2 regions of the Kitasatospora sp. NPDC058115 genome follow, and region 2 is predicted to be linked to the other one. Evidence: riboswitches for the same ligand, from Rfam matches in the RefSeq annotation. Region 2 holds a riboswitch; the other holds the start of a gene.
The links. A riboswitch is a leader RNA that binds a small molecule or an ion and turns the genes downstream of it on or off. The one in region 2 is predicted to bind cobalamin.

Region 1: another riboswitch for cobalamin. It lies ahead of ACFVVL_RS30880 (HoxN/HupN/NixA family nickel/cobalt transporter); the one in region 2 lies ahead of ACFVVL_RS30315 (ribonucleoside-diphosphate reductase subunit alpha).

What each region holds. Positions count from the first base shown of each region.
Region 1 is NZ_JBHVTL010000035.1:59,182-70,590, reverse strand. Features, by position in the region: gene ACFVVL_RS30900 (thioesterase family protein) at 1-134, opposite strand, end outside; gene nusB (transcription antitermination factor NusB) at 300-737, opposite strand; gene efp (elongation factor P) at 742-1,305, opposite strand; gene ACFVVL_RS30885 (M24 family metallopeptidase) at 1,371-2,477, opposite strand; gene ACFVVL_RS30880 (HoxN/HupN/NixA family nickel/cobalt transporter) at 2,558-3,670, opposite strand; cobalamin riboswitch at 3,702-3,895, opposite strand; gene ACFVVL_RS30875 (ArsR/SmtB family transcription factor) at 3,978-4,352, shown strand; gene ACFVVL_RS30870 (hypothetical protein) at 4,404-6,149, shown strand; gene ACFVVL_RS30865 (Fpg/Nei family DNA glycosylase) at 6,157-6,987, opposite strand; gene ACFVVL_RS30860 (AAA family ATPase) at 7,073-7,960, opposite strand; gene aroQ (type II 3-dehydroquinate dehydratase) at 8,077-8,505, opposite strand; gene aroB (3-dehydroquinate synthase) at 8,514-9,602, opposite strand; gene ACFVVL_RS30845 (shikimate kinase) at 9,595-10,116, opposite strand; gene aroC (chorismate synthase) at 10,113-11,297, opposite strand.
Region 2 is NZ_JBHVTL010000034.1:42,287-53,695, reverse strand. Features, by position in the region: gene ACFVVL_RS30345 (GNAT family N-acetyltransferase) at 1-15, shown strand, start outside; gene ACFVVL_RS30340 (glycosyltransferase family 39 protein) at 20-1,711, opposite strand; gene ACFVVL_RS30335 (ArnT family glycosyltransferase) at 1,714-3,588, opposite strand; gene ACFVVL_RS30330 (glycoside hydrolase family 26 protein) at 3,588-4,688, opposite strand; gene ACFVVL_RS30325 (glycosyltransferase family 2 protein) at 4,685-6,121, opposite strand; gene ACFVVL_RS30320 (hypothetical protein) at 6,415-7,347, opposite strand; cobalamin riboswitch at 7,675-7,815, shown strand; gene ACFVVL_RS30315 (ribonucleoside-diphosphate reductase subunit alpha) at 7,996-10,401, shown strand; gene ACFVVL_RS30310 (ribonucleotide-diphosphate reductase subunit beta) at 10,401-11,409, shown strand, end outside.

The DNA.
Region 1 (11,409 bases), on a different contig from region 2:
AGCAGCAGTCCGCCGTTGACGCCGCCGCCGATCTGCCAGCCGGCGCCGAGTTCACCGTCGTAGCGGCCGGGCTCGTCCGGGTGCGGGGAGAGCGCGATGCCCTGGTCGAACTCGCTGCGGATCGCCGTGGTCATGGAGGTGGCCTGCCCTTCGCTGCGGGGGTCGCCGGCGGGCACGGGGCCGCCGGCACGCCGGGTTACTGGCGAGTAGAGGCCACCATACGCCGACCGGGTGAACACGCACGACGGCCGCCGGACCGTTTCCGGTCCGGCGGCCGTGGTGCACGCCGTGCGCAGGGGTCAGCGGCGGATGCCGGGCTTCAGCTCCAGGAAGCGGGCCAGCAGGCCGTTGACGAACGCCGGGGAGTCGTCGGTGGAGTACTCCTTGGCGATCTCCACGGCCTCGTCCAGGACGACCGCGTCGGGGACGCGGTCCTCCCAGATCAGCTCGTACGCGCCGAGCCGCAGGACGTTGCGGTCCGCGATCGGCATCCGGTCGAGCGTCCAGCCGACCGCGTACTGCGAGATCAGCTCGTCGATCCGGCGGGCGTGCTGGACGTACCCCTCGACCAGCTCCATGGTGTACTCGCCGACCTGCGGGGTGCCCTCGTCAGGCTTGGGCTCCCGGGCCCGGGCCACCCAGTCGGCGAGGACCGTCAGCGGGTCGACCCCGCGGTGGTCGGCCTCGAACAGGATCTGGAAGGCTCGCGTGCGGGCCTTGGTGCGTGCGGACGACACGGACTTACTTCACCCGGCCGAGGTAGCTGCCGTCGCGGGTGTCGACCTTGACCTTCTCGCCGGTGGTGATGAACAGCGGCACCTGGATCTCGGCGCCGGTCTCCAGCGTCGCCGGCTTGGTGCCACCGGTGGAGCGGTCGCCCTGGACGCCCGGCTCGGTCTCGGCGATGACCAGCTCGACGGCGGCCGGGAGCTCGATGTAGAGCACCGAACCCTCGTTGACGGCGACGAGCGCGTCGAAGCCCTCCAGCAGGTACTTGGCGGCGTCGCCGACGACGACCGGCTCGATGGCCAGCTGGTCGTAGGTGTCCATGTCCATGAACACGAAGTTCTCGCCGTCCTTGTACGAGAACTGCATGGTGCGCTTGTCGACGTTGGCGGTCTCGACCTTGGTGCCCGCGTTGAAGGTCTTGTCGACGACCTTGCCCGTCAGGACCTCCTTGAGCTTGGTACGCACGAAGGCCGGGCCCTTGCCGGGCTTGACGTGCTGGAACTCGACGACGGACCAGAGCTTGCCGCCCTCCAGCTTGAGGACCATGCCGTTCTTGAGATCGTTCGTGGAAGCCACGGGCGCACTTACTCCTGGATATAGCTGTCAAGGAACCAAGGGACGCGTCCTGTGGCACACCTGCGTCACAGGGCGAGGAGCTCCTTGGTGGTGATGGTGAGCAGCTCGGGCCCGCCCTCATCCAGGGGGCGCACCACGAGCGTGTCCTCGATCCGGACCCCGCCCCGCCCCGGGAGGTGGACCCCCGGGCCGACGGTGACCGGTACGCGGCTGTCCAGTTTACCCATGTCCGTGGGGCCGAGGCGCGGGGCCTCCCGGATCTCCAGGCCGATGCCGTGGCCGATCGGGTGCACGGAGCCCTCGGTGTGCCCGGCCGCCCCCAGGATCTCCCGCGCAGCCCGGTCGGGTACGCACAGCTCGACCCCCGGCCCGAGCGCCTCCCGCCCGGCCCGCTGGGCGCGGAACACCAGCCGGTGCAGCTCGACCTGCCAGGGCGCGGGGGCCGCTCCGATCACGAAGGTGCGGGCGGTGGACACCCCGTAGCCGCGGTACTGCGCGCCGAGCACCACGGTCAGGAAGTCGCCCTCCTCCACCCGCCGGTCGGTGGGCTGGTGCGCCGGCTGGCCGGAGTGGCTGCCGGTGCCGACCGAGACCGGGAAGGCCGCCCGGTCGGCGCCGTGGTCGATCATCCGGCGCTCCAGCTCCATCGCCAGGTGCCGTTCGGTGCGCCCGACCAGGATCGACTCCAGCAGCTCGCCGAGCGCCTGGTCGGCGATCTCGGCGGCGATCCGCAGGTCGGCGATCTCGTGCTCGTCCTTGACCACCCGCAGCCGCTCGACCGCCTGGCCGACGTCCGCCAGCCGCACCCCCTCGGCCAGCCCGGCCACCGCCCGGTGCCGGGCGACCGTCAGGTCGTGCTCCTCCACCGCCAGCCCGGCCGCCCCCAGCCGCGCGGCGGCGGCGGCCGCGGCCAGCGCGGTGTCGGAACCGGTGGCCACCGGCAGCCGGGTGACGTCGGGGGCGATCAGGTGCTCGCCGGTGTCGTCCGGCGGCAGGTCGTCCGGCAGCGCGAGCAGCACCCGGTCCCGGGTCAGCAGCAGGCTCGCCCCGCACGGCGGGCAGCCGGTCAGGTACCGCACGTTCGCCGCCCGGGTGATCAGCGCCGCGTCGGCCCCGGAGGCACCGCAGTGCTCCCGCAACCGCTCCCGGCGGCCCGCGTACGCATCAGCCATGCGTCGAGCCTACGAACCCGGCCCCCGATCCGCCCGCCGAACGCCCCCACCCGGGCAGCCCCGGCCTCCCGCCCGGGCCGCTACTCCGCGGCCTTCGGGCTCCACTTCCGCTCCACCCCGGCCAGCCGCCAGTAGGCGATGGCGGCGGCCCAGACCACCACGAACAGGGCGACGATCGCGTAGCCGACGTTGTCCAGCGAGATGTCCGCGATCCAGCCGCTCACCGGGTCGGTGAGGTCCAGCTTCTCGTGCAGCACGCCGACCAGCTCGATGGTGCCGATGACGAAGGCCACCGCGATGGAGAGCCCGGTGATCGTCAGGTTGTAGTACACCTTCCGCACCGGGTTGGAGAACGCCCACTGGTAGGCGAAGTTCATGAAAGTGCCGTCCAGCGTGTCGAACAGGCTCATCCCGGCCGCGAACAGCAGCGGCAGGCAGACGATCGCGTACCACGGCAGGCCGGAGGCCGCGCCCGAGCCGGCCATCACCATCAGGGTGACCTCGGTCGCGGTGTCGAAGCCCAGGCCCAGCACCATGCCGACCGGGAACATCTGCCCGGGCCGGGTGATCGAGCGGGTCGCCCGGTTCAGCACCCGGGCCATCAGGCCGCGCGCGTTCAGGTGCGCCTCCAGCTCGGCCTCGTCGAACCGGCCGGCGCGCATCGAGCGGAACACCCTGAGGATGCCGAACAGCGCCGCCAGGTTCAGCGCGCCGATCAGGTAGAGGAAGACGCCGGAGGCCGAGGTGCCGACCATCCCCAGCCACTGGTGGGTGGACGACTCGTCGTCCATCAGCGTGTTGGCCAGCTGCGCGCCGCCCGCCACCAGGGCGGCCATCAGCACCACCATCGAGGAGTGCCCGAGCGCGAACCAGAAGCCCACCGAGACCGGGCGCTTGCCGTCCGCCATCAGCTTGCGGGTGGTGTTGTCGATCACCGCGATGTGGTCGGCGTCGAAGGCGTGGCGCATGCCGAGGGTGTAGGCGGTGATGCCCAGGCCCACCCCGAAGACCTGGGTGCCCACCTCGTACTTCTCCGGCGCCACCAGGAAGATCAACGTGCCGAACGCCACCACGTGCATGGCGAGGATCACGCCCAGCAGCCCGGCGGTGCGAAGGGTGTCCTCCCGGCGCCAGCGGAAGGCGGGCAGGGCGGCGGGCGACGCCGCGGCGGCGGCGGTTTCGGGCAGGGTCATCTGCGGATCACGCTCCAGCACCTCGTGGAATGACTTCGTGAGATGCCGCGGCCGGTCTCCTGGCTTACGGGGCTCCCGTACCCGCCTTCCCAGGCGCGCGAGGCGCCCAGTGGCGTCGTGGGTACGGACACTCTCCCCCGATCACAGTGGCGAGGGCCGCTCCGGACTGGGACCCCTGAGGGTCCGTCACCGGTCTTCCCGAGCACCACGGCGGGGAACACCGTAGGGGCCCGGGGCGACCCATGCAAGGCTGCGCACCTACGCAGGTGTTCAGGATCACAACCTCCCGCCTGCCAGAATGGGCCGCATGCATCTCGTACCGGCCGACCGCGCGGGCCACCGCACCATCGACGGCCACCGGGTCTGCGAGGCCATCGCCGCGATCGGCGACACCGCCCACGTCCGCTCCTGGGCCGACCGCTTCGCCCTGCTCGCCGACCCCGGCAGGCTCGCCCTCCTGCTCGCCCTGCACCGCACCGGCCCCCTCGCCGTCACCGACCTCGCCGTCGCCACCGGCATGCGCGACCCCGCCGTCTCCCAGGCCCTGCGCCTCCTGCGCACCGCCGGCGTGGTGGCCGGCGAGAAGGAGGGCCGCGTCGTGCGCTACCGGCTCGTGGACGCCACCCTGCGCCCCCTCCTCGACCAATGCGCCGGCGACACCCCCGCCATAGCAGCCGGCTGACCGCCGGGCGGCCACCCCGCCCGGCCGGAGCCCGCTGAGTACGATCATGGCGTGTCGAACCCCCGCCGGCTCCGGGCCCGGCCCGACGACGACCGCTGGAACACCCGGCCGGTCCGGGCACGCGTCCTCGCGGTGGTCCGCACCCTCACCTCCGCCACCAGGGTCCTGGAGGTCCTCGCACCACTGCGCGAGCTGGACGGCATCGGCTTCGCCGTCACCGTCAACCCCGGCTCCGCGTTCACCGCCGGACTCGACGACCACCTCCGCGCCCAGCCCGGCCTCACCGTCCTGCCCTGGCGGGAGGCCGTCCGGCAGCGCTTCGACCTCGCCGTCGCCTGCGCCGTCCACGCCTCGATGCACCGGCTGCGCGCACCCCTCGTCGTCCTCCCGCACGGCGCCGGCTACAACCGTCTGGTCCCCGAGTCCACCGGCGACACGGTGACCGCCGCCGGGCTCTCCCGACACGAACTCACCCATCGCGGACGGGTCTTCCCCGCCGTCATCGGCCTCTCCCACCGCGAGCAGTTCGACCGCCTGCGGGCTGCCTGCCCCGAGGCGCTGCCCCGCGCCCGCGAGGTCGGCGACCCCTGCTTCGACCGGATGCTCGGCGGCCTCGGCGCACGCGACGGCCACCGGACCGCCCTCGGCGCGGTCGACGGCCGTCGCCTCGTCGTGGTCACCTCCACCTGGAGCGGGCACTCGCTGCTCGGCCGTCACCCCGGCCTGCCGCTGCGGCTGGTCGAACAGCTGCCCGCCGACGAGTACACCGTCGCCGCCGTCCTGCACCCCAACGTCTGGGCCCGGCACGACCTGCGCGCCCTGCTCGCCCCGGCCGAACGCCGCGGCCTGCGGCTCGTCCCGCCGGACCGGGGCTGGCAGGCCGCGCTGATCGCCGCCGACTGCGTGATCGGCGACCACGGCTCGGTCTCCTTCTACGCCGCCGCCCTCGAACGCCGCACCCTGCTGGTCGCCACCGGCGCCGCCGAACTCGACCCCCGCTCCCCCACCTACGCCTTCGGCCGGGCCGCTCCGGCCCTCGACCCCGACGGCGACCTGCTCACCCAGCTCGAACGGGCGGCGGCCGAGCAGGACCCGGCCGCCCTGCGCCCCGTCACCGACCGCTCACTCGGCCGCCGCGGGGAGTCCGCCCGGATACTGCGCGAAATCTTCCTCTCCTACCTGCCCGGCATCGAGGCACCGCCCGGCGACCCCCTGCCGCTGCCCCACCCGCGGCCGGTCCCGCTCGCCGCCGAACGGCCCACCGCCTACGACGTCGTGGCCACCGGCGAGGGCACCGCGATCCACCTGCGCCGCTACCCCGTCGGCCCCGGCCGGCCCACCGCGCGCGGCTTCCTCGCCGTCGCCGACGACGAACCCAGCCCCGTGCTGCGGCGCACCGCCGACGTCCTGGCCCGCACCGGGAGCGACACCGAACAGCCCGCCGAGGCGTGGCTCGCCGCCACCGCCGGCGCGGCCGAGCTCCCGCGCCTCACCGTCGCCGTCGCCGCCCTCGGCCCGGACCACCACCTGCTGCGGCTGCCCGGCGGCCTCCTCCTGGAAGCCCGCGCCGACCGCCCCTGGGGCACCCCCGTTCCCCGGCTCGACCCGCTCCTCCTCGGCTCCGCCGTCGCCCACTGGCTCACCACCCCGGCCGCGACCCCGACGGCGCTCCCCCACCGCACCCTCACCCTCCACACCGGCCCCCGCCGCACCAGCATCAGCTTCACCACCCGACCCGGACACCCCGACGGACCCGCCATCCACAGGCCGACGGGCCCTTCCTACGGTCAGAGTTGAGGGCGGGTCAGGTGGTCGGGCGGGGTGGTTGGCAGGTGGGGCACCAGAAGAGGTTGCGGGAGGCGTGTTCCTCGGTGCGGATGTCGGTGGCGCAGATCAGGCAGGGCTGGCCGGCGCGGCGGTAGACGTAGACCTCGCCGCCGTGGTCGTCGACGCGCGGGGGGCGGTTCATCGCCTCGGGCGTGTGCTCGGGGCGGACGGTGTCGATGCGGCCGGCGGCGGTGCCCTCGCGCATCAGGGCGACCAGGTCGGCCCAGATGGCGTCCCACTCGGCGCGGCGCAGGGAGCGGCCGGGCAGCTGGGGGTCGATGCCGTGCCGGAACAGCACCTCGGCGCGGTAGACGTTGCCGACGCCGGCCAGCACCTTCTGGTCCATCAGCAGGGCGGCGACGGTCGTGCGGCTGCCGGTCATCCGCCGCCAGGCGGCGTCCGGGTCGGCGTCGGCGCGCAGCGGGTCCGGGCCGAGGCGGGCGGCGACGGCGGCCTTCTCGGCGTCGGTGATCAGGGCGCAGGTGTTGGGGCCGCGCAGGTCGGCGTAGTGCTCGTCGTTCTCCAGGCGCAGCCGGACCAGGCCGACCGGCTCCGGCACCTGGCCGTCGACGGTGTCGCCGAAGGTGAAGCCGCCGTACAGGCCGAGGTGGACGTGCACCCAGGCGTCCTCGCCGAAGCCGAGGAAGAGGTGCTTGCCGGTGGCCTCGGCCGCGACCAGCTCCCGTCCGTCGATCAGCTTGGCGCCGTCCGCGAAGCGGCCCTGCGGGCTGCTGGCGCGGACCGGCCGGCCGCCGAAGGCGCGGTGGTTCTCGGCGGCGAGGCGGTGGATGATGTGGCCTTCCGGCACGGGCGCGGCTCCCCCCGGTGGTTCGTTCAGGACCCGTCCATCATCGCAGCCGGCACCGACAGCGCGGGCGGGCCGGCGGCGGCGCTCAGCGCACCGGCATGCCCATCAGCCGGGCCAGGATCACCCGGTCGAGTTCGGCGGCCGTGGCGGCCACGTCGAGGTGGGAGTTGTCGATGATCGGCAGCCCGGAGTTGTACCAGCCGGCCATCCGGCCGTGGATCCGGGCCACCTCCTCGTCGTCCAGCCGGCGGTTGCCGCCGCGCCTGGCGTTGCGGCTGAGCACCGAGTCCAGGCTGGGCAGCAGCACCACGGGGATCATGCCGGGGCCGATGTGCCGCTTCCAGCCGCCGAGGCCGATGGCGGGGCGGTCGGGGAAGACGGCGTCGTCGATGATGCAGGAGATGCCGTTGGCGAGGTAGTTGCGGCAGGCGAAGCCGCAGGTCCGGCGGGCCAGCCGGTACTGCGCCTCGGAGGCGTTGTTCCAGCCGGACTGCGGGTTGGCGAAGCCGGACTGCACCCACTCGCGGACGTCGTCGAGGCTGATGTGCGCGGTCGGGGTGGGGCGCCGCTCGGCCCAGTGGCGGGCGACGGTGGTCTTGCCGGCGCCGGCCGGACCGATCAGCAGCACCGCGATCGGGCCGGTGGCCGCGTGCTGCCGCTGCGGCGGGCGGGCGGGCAGCTGGACGGGCGCGCCGGACGGCAGCACGAAGTGGCCGGTGGATCCGGCGGGCACCGGCGCCACCGGAACGGGCGCAGGCGCGGGAGCAGGCGCCGGAGCGGGCGCGGGAACGGTGGCCGGGGCGGGCGCGGGCGCGGGCGGGCCCGGCGGGACGACCGGCACCGGCACCGTCGGCGGGCCGCCCGGCGGCCCGCCCGGAAGCCCGGCGGACGCCGCGGCCGGGTACCCGGGCACCGGCGGAGCGACGGGACGCGGGGGAACCGGCCCGCCCCCGGGGTACTGCGTCACGGTCACCTCCCGACTTCCTTCAGCGGGACACTACACGGCGGCGCGGCGGTGGACACAGTCCGCCGCCGCGCCGCCGCTGGTCACCGGCCCGGCGCCGCCCGGGGGCGGCCCCTGCCGGGCCGTCAGCCCGTGGTGAGCCGCTCGGCCAGCGCGCGCAGCGCCAGCTCGTACGAGCCGATCCCGAACCCGGCGATGGTGCCGGAGGCCACCGCGGAGATCACCGAGGTGTGCCGGAAGGTCTCGCGGGCGTACGGGTTGGAGATGTGCACCTCGATCAGCGGCGCGGTGCGCTGCGAGGCGGCGTCGCGCATCGCGTACGAGTAGTGCGTGAACGCCCCCGGGTTGATCACCACCGGGACCCGGCCGTCGGCGGCCTCGTGCAGCCACTCGACCATGGTCTGCTCGGAGTTGGTCTCGTGCACCTCGACCTCGAAGCCCAGCTCCTTGCCGAGCGCGGTGCAGCGCTCGACCAGCCCGGCGTACGAGGTGGAGCCGTAGACGTCGGGCTCGCGGCTGCCGAGGCGCCCGAGGTTGGGGCCGTTGAGCACCATCACCCGGGTCACGAGGAGACCTCCGCGTAGGCGGCCACCAGCAGGGACGGGTCGGGGCCCTCCAGCACGGAGGTCCTGCCGAGGCCGTCCAGGACGATGAAGCGGATCAGGTCGCCGCGCGACTTCTTGTCGATCTTCATGGCGTCCAGCAGCTTGGGCCAGGCGTCCGCCCGGTAGCTGAGCGGCAGGCCGACCGAGGCCAGCACGGTGCGGTGCCGGTCGGCGGTCTCGTCGTCCAGCCGGCCGGCGAGGCGGCCGAGTTCGGCGGCGAACACCATGCCGATCGAGATCGCCGCGCCGTGCCGCCACTTGTAGCGCTCGTTGCGCTCGATGGCGTGGCCGAGGGTGTGGCCGTAGTTGAGGATCTCGCGCCGGCCGGACTCCTTGAGGTCGCCGGAGACCACGTCGGCCTTGACCTGGATGGCCCGCCGGATCAGCTCGACGGTGTGCGGCCCGGCCGGGGTCTTGGCGCCCTCCGGGTCGGCCTCGACGAGGTCGAGGATCGCCGGGTCGGCGATGAACCCGCACTTGATGACCTCGGCGAGGCCGGAGACGTAGTCGTGCCGGGGCACCGTCTCCAGGGTCGCGAGGTCGGCCAGCACGCCCACCGGGGGGTGGAAGGCGCCGACCATGTTCTTGCCCTCGGCGATGTTGATGCCGGTCTTGCCGCCGACCGCCGCGTCGACCATGCCGAGCAGCGTGGTGGGCACGGAGATCCAGCGGACCCCGCGCAGCCAGGTGGCGGCGACGAAGCCGGCCAGGTCGGTGGTGGCGCCGCCGCCGAGGCCGACGACCACGTCGGTGCGGGTGAACCCGGTCTGCCCGAGCACCGACCAGCAGTACGCGGCCACCTCGGCGCTCTTCGCCTCCTCGGCGTTGGGCACCTGGAGGGCGATCGCCTCGTAGCCCTCGCCGGACAGGTCCTCGCGGATCGCGTCCGCGGTGGCGGACAGCGCCTCCGGGTGGATGATCGCCACCCGCCGGGCCCGGCTCCCGATCAGCGGCGCCAGCTCACCGAGCAGCTGGTGCCCGATCAGCACGTCGTACGGGTCGTGGCCGGCGCTGCCGCCGACGTGAATCCTGACGTTGTCACTCATGGGGGGTCTTCAGCTCCAGTGCTTCCAGTACGGCGTCCGCGACCTGCTCGGGGGTGCGGCCGGCGGTGTCGACGACGGCGGTGGCCACCTCCAGGTAGAGGGGGCGGCGGGCCTCCATCAGCTCGCGCCAGCGGGCCCGCGGGTTGACCGCCAGCAGCGGGCGGGGGGCGTCCAGGCCGACCCGCTTGACCGCGTCGGCGAGCGGCACCTCCAGGAACACCACCGGCAGGTCGCGCAGCAGCTCACGGGTGGGCCCGGCCATCACCGCGCCGCCGCCGAGCGCCAGCACGCCGCCGTGGGTGCCGGCGGCGGCGCGCACGGCGGCCGCCTCCAGGGCCCGGAAGTGCGGCTCGCCCTCGTCGACGAAGATGTCCGGGATCGGCTTGCCGGCCTGCTCCTCGATGTCCGCGTCGGTGTCGCGGAAGCCGAGGCCGAGGCGCTCGGCGAGGACCCGCCCGACGGTGGACTTGCCACTGCCGGGCGGGCCGACCAGCACGACGACCGGCGTGGTCATCGGACGATCAGGTGGTCGAGGTAGTTCTGCACGTTGCGCCGGGTCTCCGACACGTGGTCGCCGCCGAACTTCTCGTCGACCGCGTCGGCCAGCACCAGGGCGACCATCGCCTCGGCGACGATGCCGGCCGCCGGCACCGCGCAGACGTCCGAGCGCTGGTGGTGCGCCTTGGCCGGCTCACCGGTGCGCACGTCCACGGTGCGCAGCGCGCGCGGCACGGTCGCGATCGGCTTCATCGCGGCGCGCACCCGCAGCAGCTCGCCGGTGGACAGGCCGCCCTCGGTGCCGCCGGAGCGGCCGGAGACGCGCTTGGCGCCCTCGGGGGTCGGCACGATCTCGTCGTGGGCCTGCGAGCCGGGGACGCGGGCCAGCTCGAAGCCGTCGCCGACCTCGACGCCCTTGATCGCCTGGATGCCCATCAGCGCGGCGGCGAGGCGGGCGTCCAGCCGGCGGTCCCAGTGGACGTGCGAGCCGAGGCCGACCGGGACGCCGTAGGCGAGCACCTCGACGACGCCGCCGAGGGTGTCGCCGTCCTTGTGGGCCTGGTCGATCTCGGCGACCATCGCCTTCGAGGCGTCGGCGTCCAGGCAGCGCACCGGGTCGGCGTCCAGCTTCGCCTCGTCGGAGGGCAGCGGCAGCACGCCGGCCGGGGCCTTGGCGGCGGCCAGCTCCACCACGTGGCTGACGATCTCGATGCCGCAGGTCTCCTTGAGGTAGGAGCGGGCGACGGCGCCGAGCGCGACGCGGGCGGCGGTCTCCCGGGCGCTGGCGCGCTCCAGGATCGGGCGGGCCTCGTCGATCGAGTACTTCTGCATGCCGGCCAGGTCGGCGTGGCCGGGGCGCGGGCGGGTCAGCGCCTCGTTGCGGGCGAGACCGGCGAGCACCTCGGGGTCGACCGGGTCGGCCGACATGACCTGCTCCCACTTCGGCCACTCGGTGTTGCCCACCATGACGGCGACCGGGCTGCCCATGCTCAGGCCGTGCCGCACACCGCCGAGGAAGGTCACCTCGTCCTGCTCGAACTTCATCCGTGCGCCGCGACCATAGCCGAGCCGGCGGCGCGCCAGCGCGTCGGCCACCATGGCGGTGGTGACCGGTACACCGGCGGGCAGGCCCTCCAGCGTCGCGACGAGTGCGGGGCCGTGCGACTCCCCCGCCGTCAGCCAGCGCAACGTACCCAACGGAGCTCCTTCATCAGCGGACCGGAGCGGCGCTGCCGCCGCCCGTCCGGACGTGCCTTGTCCCCGAATCCTTTCATGCCGGACCGGTCGACCGGCCCCGGAGTCCGGTCAC
Region 2 (11,409 bases):
AGCACGACCTTCTGACCGGTCACCCGGTCCGGCGCTCCAGCAGCACCAGCCGCAGGTGCGGCAGGTACTCGGTGCGGACCGTGCGGAACCCGTTCAGCTCCTTCGCCACCTTGTCCGGGACGGCACCGAACGGCCGGCGGTCCGCGCCGGACACCAGCAGCCAGATCCGCCGGGTGCCGGCCAGGCAGCGGGCCGGCTCCTCGCACTCCAGCGCGCCGAAGCTGCCGGCCTGCTCCGCGGACACCCGCTGGAGCACGTCCGCGGGCGCCGGCCGCCCGCGCAGCTCGTAGGCCAGCGACCGGCGCAGCGAGCTGCCCGGCTCGTACACCACGCCGTCGCCGGGGCGCACCCCCTCGCCGATCAGCCGGGCGGCGGCCCGGGCGTCCGCCTCGCCGGGCAGGTCGTCGCGCACGGTGGCCTGGGCGGGCCAGGCGAGCGCGACGGCCAGCGCGACGGCCGCGGCCAGCGGGGCCGGCCCGGCCACCCAGCGCGGCGGGGTGCGGGAGGCGGTGAACCGGGCGACCAGGCCGGGCAGCCGCCCGACCGCCTCGGCGACCAGCAGGGTCCAGGCGGGCACCGTGAAGAGCAGGTAGCGGGCGAGGAACAGGTGCAGCCAGTGCGCCGTCCCCAGGGTCAGCAGCACCGGCAGCAGCGCCCAGCAGATCAGCAGGCCGGCGCCCTGCTGGCGCAGCACCAGCAGGCTCACCGCGCCCACCACGCCGACCACCAGCAGGGTCCAGCCGAGCGCGGCGGACCCGGCCAGGTCGGTGACCAGCGCGCCGAGGTCGTCCCAGTCGCGCTCGTTCCAGGCGATCTGCCCGCTCTGCCCGGCGCCGAGCAGCAGCAACGGGCTGAGCAGCAGCACCGCGCCCGCCGAGGCCAGCGCCCAGCGGCCGGGCAGCACCCAGCGGGTGCCGTCGTCGGCGGCGGCCGGCGTGCGGCGGAACTCGCGGACCACCAGCAGCAGGTGGCCGGGCAGCACCATCAGCGTCACCACGTGGGTCAGCCCCATGGCGACCACGGTGAGCCCGTAGCCGGCCCAGGCGAGCAGCGCGGCGCGCGGCGCGGCCGGCACCGCCCCCGGACGGTCCTGGACCAGCCGGGTGAGCAGCAGGGTGCTGCCGACGGCCGCCAGCACCGCGAAGGCGTACGGGCGGGCGTCCTGGCCGTACCAGGTGATCGCCGGGCAGAGGGCGAACAGCAGGCCGCCGAGCAGCCCGGCCCGGGGCGAGAGCAGCCGCCGGCCGAGCAGGGCCAGGCAGCCGGCGGCGGCGGCCGTGGCGAGCGCCGAGGGCAGCCGCAGGGCGGCCTCGGAGTCCCCCGCGACGGCGATCCACAGATGCAGCAGCACGTAGTAGGGCGCCAGCACCAGGTCCATGTTCCCGAGCAGCGCGCCGAGGTCGGACCAGGACAGCGTGGCCGCCCACCAGGAGGCGTGCTCGTCCCGCCAGAGCTGGCGGTCCCCGAGGCCGTAGAGGCAGAGGGCCAGGGCCAGCAGCACCGGCGGCAGGGCGACGGCGAGCGCGGCGCGCCACTGCGGGGCCCGCTCGTCGGCGTCCGGCACGGCGGAACCGCGCGGCACGGCGGCGCGCGGCGGCGCCCCCGGAACGGGCGGCGCGGGCGGCGCGGGCGGGAACGCGGGCATCGGCGGGTGGCTCGGTTCCGGCGGCAGGTTCGCCGAGCCGTCCGTCGCCTGTATCGGGGTGGTCATCGCTACTGTTTGACCCAGATCCGGTAGTACCCGGTTCCACCGACGTGTGTGAAGGGAATGCGTCCGAGCAGCCGGTAGTGCGGGCTCCGGGCGATCGCGTCGGCCACCACCCGGTCGGTGTCCGGGGTGGCGACGCCGTCGAGCACCACGAGGTCGAACCAGCCGTCGGCGATGGCGCTGCGGTAGCCGTCGTCACCGGTGTGCAGCGCGCCCGCCTGGTCGACGTACCCGATGCCGTAGGTCGAGGTCCACTGACTCTGCAGCGTCAGGTCGCTGGTGTAGTAGACCGGGACGTTGTCGGCCGAGGCCAGGTAGCGGCCGGTGCTGGTGACGTGCTGGCGCACCACCTCGGTCATCCGGCTGGAGTCGGGCCAGGTGTCGAACCGCCAGGTCGACTGGCTCAGCCCGAGGGCGAGCGTCACCACCCAGAGCAGGATGCCCAGTTGCGGGTGCCGGAAGTGCGGGCCGACCAGCCGGGCCAGGCCGATGCCGGCCATCGGCGCGGCGAACAGCAGGCCGAAGCCGAGGTGCTTGTACAGCGCGACCGAGGTGTTGAGGTGCATCTGGTAGGCCGGGGCGAGCAGCGCGGTGCCGGTCAGCAGCAGGCCGAGCAGGATCCGGCGGCGGCGGCCGGGGCCGGTCATGGTGCGCACCAGCGGCGACTCGTTCATCCGCCCGCGCAGCGCGTACGCGACCGCGCCGCCGACCGCGGTGACGAACATCAGGCCGCCGAACTCCACGCACTGGCGAGCCAGTTCGGTCCAGGGCTCGGCGCCGTGGGCGCGCTGGGTGGTGGTCGCCCGGACACCCGAGAGGACGTCGGTGAAGGTCATCCCCAGCCAGAGCAGCCCGCCCGCGCCGCCCGCCAGCAGCACGCCGCGCAGCAGCGGCTGGCGGTTCTTGTCCCGTCGCCCGGTGAGCACCGCCAGCAGCACCAGGCTGGGCAGGTAGAGCGCCGAGGCGTACTTCAGCCCGACCGCCAGCACCGCGAACGGCGCGGCGAGCAGCACGGCGGGCGCGGGCGCCCGGTCGGTGCGCACCACGATCCAGATCGCCAGGGCGAGCAGCAGCACCGCCGGGGCGTCGTAGGTGGCGAAGAAGCCGAGCACCACGGTCGACTGGGTCACCGCGAACATCGCCGCGGCGCCGAGCGCGACCCGCTCGTTGAACAGGCGCCGGCTGAAGCCGTAGAGCAGCGCGGTGGAGCCCAGCATGCAGAGCAGGCTGAACAGCCGGACGCCGAGCATGCCGAAGTGGTTCTCCAGCACCGCGGCCGCGATCGGGTACAGGGTCGGCGCGCCGGAGAAGTAGGTGTTGTAGTCCTTCGGCAGGGGGGTGTCGTAGAGCCAGTGCGAGAGCTGCGCGTGCCCGGCGTACATGTAGAGCGCCTCGTCCTGGAACGCGGTGTTCGACAGCCGGACGGACATCGCGGTCTGGATCAGCAGGATGACCAGCAGCAGCGCCCGGCTGATCCAGGAGCGGCGGCGGCCCGAGTCGAGCGTCCAGCTGGCCTCGGGCACCGGCGGCAGGGTGTAGCCGGGGCCCTCGGGCCGGTCCGGGTCGCGGCCGGGGTCGCGGCCGGTGCCGTCCGGGCCGGACGGCTCGCCGTCGGCCGGGTCACCGGCGGCCGGGCCGGCCTCGGACGGCCCGCCCTCGTACGGCTCGTCCTCGTACGGCTCGTCCTCGTACGGCTCGTCCTCGTCCGGGTCGTCGTCGTCCGGGCGGTCGGTGAACCGCACACCGGCGTCGGGCCGTTCCTCGTGCTGCGGGAGCGGCGCCGACGGGTGGCGGCTCTCGAACCACGAGCCGCCGGTGTCGGGCACCCGGACCGGCGCGTCCTCGGCGAGGGGGTTGCGGGGCGTGGGGATGGACGTCATCAGGGGCTCTTCACATCGAAGCTGTAGCGGCCGTCGGACACCGCCTGCTTGAAGGCGTTCTGGGACTGCGGGTCGCCCTCGATCCGCCAGTCGACCTCCTTGTTGAGGTTGAACCAGATGAAGCCCAGGCAGTCGGGGCGCTTGATCACGTTCGCGGCGAGGTTGTAGATGTCGGACACCTTGCGGGTGCCCGGCTCGGAGCCGGTCTCGGCGATGATCCACGGCTTGTCGGTGAAGGTGCGGATCTGGTTGAGGGTGGGCGTGTAGAGGGTGTCGAAGGTGCCCGCTTCGAGGTGGGTGTAGTACGCGACGATGCCCACCCAGTCGACGTAGGTGTCCCCGGGGTAGTACGGCTTGAGCGCCACGGTCGGCACCGGGTTGATGCTGTTCGGGCTCCAGACCCAGATCACCTGGCCGACGCCGAGCTGGGTGAAGACGTCGTGCAGGTGCTGGTAGGCGGCCACGAAGTCGGCCGCCGTGGTGGTCTTGGTGCCCCAGTCGTACCAGGTGCCGTTGAACTCGTGGGCGAAGCTGATCGCGACCGGCACGTTGGTGTTGCGCACGGCCGCCGCGTAGCGCTTGACGTAGTCGTCGTGCTTGCCCGCCGCGATGTCGGCCAGCGGCGTCTTGTAGGGCTCCCAGGCGATGAACGGCAGCGCGCCGCCCTGCCAGGCGTTGGTCACGCCCTTGACGTCGTACTCGTCGCCCCAGCCCGAGTAGTACTCGACGATGTTCGGCCGCTTGCCGATCCGGCCGGCGAACTCGTCGACGCCGGCCATCGACGCCGGGGCGCCGTCGACGGCCACGCCCAGGTACTTCTTCGCCGGCTTGAGCAGCGGGCGGACGTCGTACGGCAGCGCCGCGTCGGGGGTGGCCGTCCTGGTCGGCGTGGCCGCGGCGGTGGCGCTCGCGCCGCCCGCGGCGGCCGTGCTCCCCGCGGACGCCGCGGCGGTGGGGCCGGCCGCCGCCGCGGGGCCCAGCGGCTCCTGGCCGAGCAGGTCGCAGGCGGCCAGCGGCAGCACCAGCAGGGCCGCCGCGAGGGCGCGGAACAGTGCGGCACGCGCCCGGCGGGCGCCGGGGGTGCGGGTGGGGAGGCTCATGCCACGGAGTCCTGGGATCGGGGCTGGATGAGGATGCGGCCGACCGTCACCGCGTAGAACAGGCCCGAGGAGAGCACCAGGGCGAAGTCCAGCGGGTACAGCGTGAACATCCGGTACACCGCCGCGACCACCCAGACCAGCGCGGTGCCCCCGCCCCAGACCACGATGCCGGTCCAGAAGCGCCGCTGCCGGTTCTTGGCCTTGCTGGACCCGGTCGGCTGCCAGCCGCGCTGACGGCCCCGGACGAGGTCCCAGACCGCGAAGAAGTGCGCCCAGCCGTACATCATCCGCCCGGCCCAGGCCTCCAGCCGGTACGGCGCCCGGTGCCAGAGCGGGAAGATCACGGTCGCGTACACCAGGCTGGGCAGGACCAGCACCAGGTGCTGGACCTGCAGCAGGTCCGGCCGCCAGAGCAGCAGCATGATCGGCAGCATCGGCAGCGCGAAGGTCAGCAGCGCGGTGTGGATGTAGTAGAGGAACCCGGAGACGTAGCAGAGCCGGGTGGTGAAGTCGAGCTTGGTGTGCCAGAACTTGCGGCTGGTCATCAGCGACATCGAGCCCATGCACCAGCGGTACTGCTGGTTCTGGAACGCCCCGGCGTTGTCCGGGCAGACGCCGGTGGACAGGGCCACGGGCACGTACTGCAGGTCCCAGCCCAGGGCCCGCAGGTCGAAGCCGGTGTGCACGTCCTCGGAGTGGGCGATCAGAGTGGTGCCGCCGTTCTCCACCAGCGCGGCCCGCCGGTAGACCGCGCAGCTGCCGACGCAGATCGCGCCGTCGTTGCGCTGCCGGGCGACCTGCACCGAGCGGTAGAACAGCTCCTGGATGGCGCCGGCGCCGCGCTCGATCCAGTTCTGCGAGTCCAGCACCCGGAAGAACTGCGGCGACTGGACGATGCCGAGCTTCGGGTCGCGCTGCAGGTAGGGCAGCACCTCGTGCAGCAGGTCGTGCCGGGGCGCGAAGTCGGCGTCCAGGATGAGGATGAACTCGCCGTCCGAGCGGCCGAAGCCGTAGTGCAGGTTGCCGGCCTTCTTGAACCAGCCGCGGTTCTCCCGCACCCCGTACCGGAAGCCGAAGTCCGCGGCCATCGCCTCGACCTCCGGGCTCGCCGCGTCGTCCAGGACGTACGGCATGACCAGGCCCGGGTAGTGCTCGGCCATCTTCCGCACGTACGTCCAGGTGTTGTGCAGCACCTCGATCGGCTCGCCGCAGACCGGCAGGAAGACGTCCACCGTCGGGTACTCGGCGGGGTTCCACTGTCGCACCAGCCGGCGGTGCTCCTTGACGTCGAAGTTGGGCGTGAAGCTGTTCACGCGCAGCGAGACCACGTAGTAGACGACCGTGAAGAACAGGAACGGCACGCAGAGCCAGAACCACGACCCGAGGGAGTACAGCTCGGCCTGACTGACCACCAGGCACCCGAAGCTCACCATCGAACAGAGGGTCAGCACCCACTGGTGGCGGATGGTGTAGCTGTACTTCTCCTGCGAAGTGGGCGGCGCCGGCAGCAGCATCGCGGGGACGGGCTCGCCCGTTCCGCGTCGGCGGCCCGCCGCCCTGCGCCGTCTGCTGGTCGCATTGACGGCAGCGCTCACCGCGCGGTACCTCCTGCTCGCTGATTCCCCGTCGGGGCGGCCACGGGGGGACGCATCCCTCCCCCGAGGGCGGTCATCCTATCCGACCGCCCCGGGCCGCCCTCCGCGGGCCGTCCCCTCCCCGCCGGGGGTCAGCCGGCGTGGGATCCCCGGGCCAGCAGGACGTCCTTCGTACGCTCCGCCAGCGCGCCGGCGGCGGCCGTCGCGAGCTGGTCGCTCTGGTCCGTCCCCTGCTTCAGCGAACCGGCCACCGTGAAGTAGCCGAAGCGCCCGATCGACGCGTGGGTCTCGGTGCAGCCGGACTTGTCGGTCACGCAGAACATCGGGACACCGGTGCCGGACAGACCCTGGATCAGGCCCGCGTGGCGGCCGATCGCCCGGTCCGCGCCCGCCTTGTTGTCGAAGACCGCCACCCCGACCGTGACGGCGCTCTCGCCGCTGACGTAGGTCGCGCGGACCAGCGAGCGGCAGGTGTCGTCGCCGAGCGCGAGGCCGAGTCCGCCGGTGGTGGCCTTGGAGCAGGGAGCGGTCGAACCGGTCACCTGACGGGTCCACACCTTGCCGTCGACGGTCCGGGTCTGATCGGGGAACAGCGTCGCCGCGTCGACCGGCAGCTTGTCGGTGGCGGCGTCGGAGATCACCGCCACCGCCTGCTCGGTGGGCGTGGCCGTGGCGGACGGGGTACCGGTGGTGGTCCCGCTCGCGGCCGGCTTCGGGTCGTCGCCCTTGTCACGGCCGTTGATCCACACCCCGGCCCCGACGATCCCGCCGACCAGCACGGCGGCGACGACCACCGCGCCGATCCACAGCCGCTTGCGGCGGCGCGACTCGTCGGCGTGCCGGTCCGCCATCGCGTTCCAGTCCGGCTCGTTCGGGGGCGACGGCTGCGGCGGCTGGGCACCCTGCTGCGGCCACCCGGCGAACGGGGGCGCGGGCTGCGGTCCCGGCTGCGGTCCGGCCGGCGGCTGCGGCGGCTGGGCACCCTGCGGGGGCCCCGGCTGCGGGTACGGCACCGCGCCGGACGGCACGTGCGGCGCCACCGGCGGCTGGGCCTGCGGCGGCACTCCCGCCCCCGGTTGCACGTACGGCGTCGCAGGCGGCCCGAACCCGCCGGGCGGCGGCACCGGCGGCTGCCCCGGCTGCGGCACCTGACCCGGCACACCAGGCTGCTGACCCTGCCCCGGCGGCACGGCCCTACCGGCCCAGTCCCCCGGAGCGCCCGTTCCCTCGCTCATGTGCCGAGATCGTAGGGCATGCACCGGACGAGGGACCGTCCCGGTGACCAATCCGTTTCGCAACGGACCCCGCGCGGGCGCCCCAAGGCCCCTCCCCGGTACCACCGGTCATCGGAGCAACACGCCACGCTGCACAACATGTGGTGTCGCATCCAGCGAGCACCACTAGATGTATGCTCGTCCCTGCTGTCGACGCAGGGGAACCCGGTGCGAGTCCGGGACTGCCCCGCAGCGGTGTGCGGCCGCCCCCGAGGGGCGCCGCGAGTCCGAGTACCTGCCGACGGCGTGCCGACGCCTCCCCGCAGGGGCCATGGCACCAGCACCACCTTCCGGGCCTCGCGGGCGGGCCGGGGACGACACGCGTGCGACGCCTCCGGGCCGCACGGCGATCTCCCCTGCCCCGAACGGCCCGGCCCGAGCCACCGCCGTCGACCGCCGCCAGGAGAGAGCGCCTTGACCACCGCTGCCTCAGCCACCCTGCCCGCCCAGGGTTCCAGCTCCGCCCCCGCCGACCCGACGGTCTCCGACCCCGGCGGTGCGCTCCTGCGCCTCCTGACCGACCGCAGCACCGACCTCCCCCAGGTCGACCCCGGCCATGTCGCCGCCGCCGCGCTCCGCGGCCGCCACGCCGGCTCGGACTTCGCCGAGCTGCGCGGGCTGGCCGTCGACGCCGCCGCGTCGATGATCGCCGAGGACCCGCAGTACTCCAAGCTCGCGGCCCGCCTGCTCGCGCTGGAGATCGTGGACGAGGCGGCGAGCCAGGGCGTGGTCTCGTTCTCCACCTCGATCGCGGTCGGCCACGCCGAGGGCCTGATCGGCGACACCACCGCCGACTTCGTCGCCAAGCACACCGCCGCCCTGGACGCCCTGGTCGACCCCCGGGGCGACGACCGCTTCGAGTACTTCGGCCTGCGCACCGTGCAGTCCCGCTACCTGCTGCGCCACCCGATCACCCGCAAGGTCGTCGAGACCCCGCAGCACTTCCTGCTCCGCGTCGCCTGTGGCCTGGCGGTCGGCGACACCGAGCAGTCGGTCGCCGAGGTCGCCGAGCTGTACCGCCTGATGAGCCGGCTGGAGTACCTGACCTCCTCGCCGACCCTCTTCAACTCCGGCACCCGCCACCCCCAGATGTCCAGCTGCTACCTGCTGGACTCCCCGCTGGACAACCTGGACTCGATCTACTCGCGCTACGCGCAGATCGCCCGGCTGTCCAAGCACGCCGGCGGCATCGGCCTGTCCTACTCCCGGATCCGCTCGCGCGGCTCGCTGATCCGCGGCACCAACGGCAAGTCCAACGGCATCGTGCCGTTCCTGCGCACCCTCGACTCCTCGGTCGCCGCCGTCAACCAGGGCGGCCGCCGCAAGGGCGCGGCCTGCGTCTACCTGGAGACCTGGCATGCCGACATCGAGGAGTTCCTGGAGCTCCGCGACAACACCGGTGAGGAGGCGCGCCGCACCCACAACCTGAACCTGGCGCACTGGATCCCGGACGAGTTCATGCGCCGGGTCAACGCCAACGCCGACTGGTCGCTGTTCTCCCCCGCCGACGTCCCCGAGCTGGTCGACCTGTGGGGCGAGGAGTTCGACGAGGCCTACCGCAAGGCCGAACTGGCCGGCAAGGCCGTGCGCACCATCCCCGCGCAGACCCTCTACGCCCGGATGATGCGCACCCTCGCGCAGACCGGCAACGGCTGGATGACCTTCAAGGACGCCTCCAACCGCGCCGCCAACCAGACCGCGCTGCCGGGCCGCACCGTCCACTCCTCCAACCTCTGCACGGAGATCCTGGAGGTCACCGACGACTCCGAGACCGCCGTCTGCAACCTCGGCTCGGTCAACCTCGGCGCCCACGTCGCCGCCGGCGCGTCGGCCGGCGACCTGCTGGGCGCGATGGACTGGGAGCGGCTGGACGCCACCGTGCGCACCGCCGTCACCTTCCTCGACCGCGTGGTGGACATCAACTTCTACCCGACCCCCGAGGCCGGCGCCTCCAACTCCCGCTGGCGGCCGGTGGGCCTCGGCGTGATGGGCCTCCAGGACGTCTTCTTCCAGCTGCGGATCGACTTCGACTCCGCCGAGGCCAGGACGCTCTCCACGCTCATCGCCGAGCGCATCATGCTCACCGCCTACGAGCGCTCCGCCGACCTGGCCGAGCAGCTGGGCCGCCACGAGGCGTACGGCGAGACCCGCGCCGCCCGCGGCGAGCTGCACATCGACCACTTCGGCTCGGCCACCCCCGAGTGGGCCGACCGCTGGACCGCGCTGCGCGAGCGGATCGCCGTCACCGGCCTGCGCAACTCGCTGCTGCTCGCGATCGCGCCGACCGCGACCATCGCGTCCATCGCCGGTGTGTACGAGTGCATCGAGCCGCAGGTGTCCAACCTGTTCAAGCGCGAGACGCTCTCCGGCGAGTTCCTCCAGGTCAACCCGTACCTGGTGCGCGACCTCAAGGAGCTCGGCGTCTGGGACCAGCAGACCCGCGACGCGCTGCGCGACGCCAACGGCTCGGTCCAGGAGCTCGGCTGGCTGCCCGCGGAGATCCGCTCGCTGTACCGCACCGCCTGGGAGCTGCCGCAGCGCGCGCTGATCGACCTGGCCGCGGCCCGCATGCCGTACATCGACCAGAGCCAGTCGCTGAACCTCTTCATGGCCGCGCCGACCATCGGCAAGCTCAGCTCGATGTACGCGTACGCCTGGAAGGTCGGTCTGAAGACCACCTACTACCTGCGCTCGCGCCCGGCCACCCGGATCGCCCAGGCCGCGTCCGGCACCGCCCGCGCCGCCGCCCCGGTGCCCGTGAACACCCCGACCCTCACCCCGGAGGAAGAGGCCGCGCTGGCCTGCTCCCTGGAGAACCCCGAGTCCTGCGAGGCCTGCCAGTAATGAGCTCCGAAGACCGCAAGATGCTGCTCGACCCCGGCTTCGAGCTGACGCTGCGCCCGATGCGTTACCCGTCGTTCTACGACCGGTACCGCGACGCCATCAAGAACACCTGGACGGTGGAGGAGGTGGACCTTCACTCGGACGTCGCCGACCTGGCGAAGCTGAGCGAGGGCGAGCGTCACATGATCGGCCGGCTGGTCGCGTTCTTCGCGACCGGTGACTCGATCGTCGCGAACAACGTGGTGCTGAGCCTCTACAAGCACATCAACTCCCCGGAGGCGCGGCTGTACCTGAGCCGTCAGCTGTTCGAGGAGGCCGTGCACGTCCAGTTCTATCTGACGCTGCTGGACACCTACCTTCCGGACCCGGAGGACCGCAACGCGGCCTTCGCCGCGGTGGAGAACATCCCCTCCATCCACCAGAAGGCCCAGTTCTGCTTCAAGTACATGAACGCGGTCGACCACATCGACTCGCTGCAGACCAAGGAGGACCGGCGGGCCTTCCTGCTGAACCTGATCTGCTTCGCGGCCTGCGTCGAGGGTCTCTTCTTCTACGGCGCGTTCGCGTACGTGTACTGGTTCCGCAGCCGGGGCCTGCTGCACGGCCTGGCGACCGGCACCAACTGGGTGTTCCGCGACGAGTCCATGCACATGGACTTCGCCATGTCGGTGGTCGACACCGTCCGCGAGGAGGAGCCCGACCTCTTCGACGACGAGATGGCCAAGCAGGTCACCGAGATGCTGGAGGAGGCCGTCGAGGCCGAGCTCCAGTTCGCCCGCGACCTCTGCGGTGACGGCCTGCCCGGCATGAACACCGAGTCGATGCGCGAGTACCTCCAGGCCGTGGCCGACCAGCGCCTGGCGCGTCTGGGCCTGCCGATCCGCTACGGCTCCACGAACCCGTTCGGCTTCATGGAGCTGCAGAACGTCCAGGAGCTGACCAACTTCTTCGAGCGCCGGGTCTCCGCGTACCAGGTCGCCGTCGAGGGCTCGGTCTCCTTCGACGACG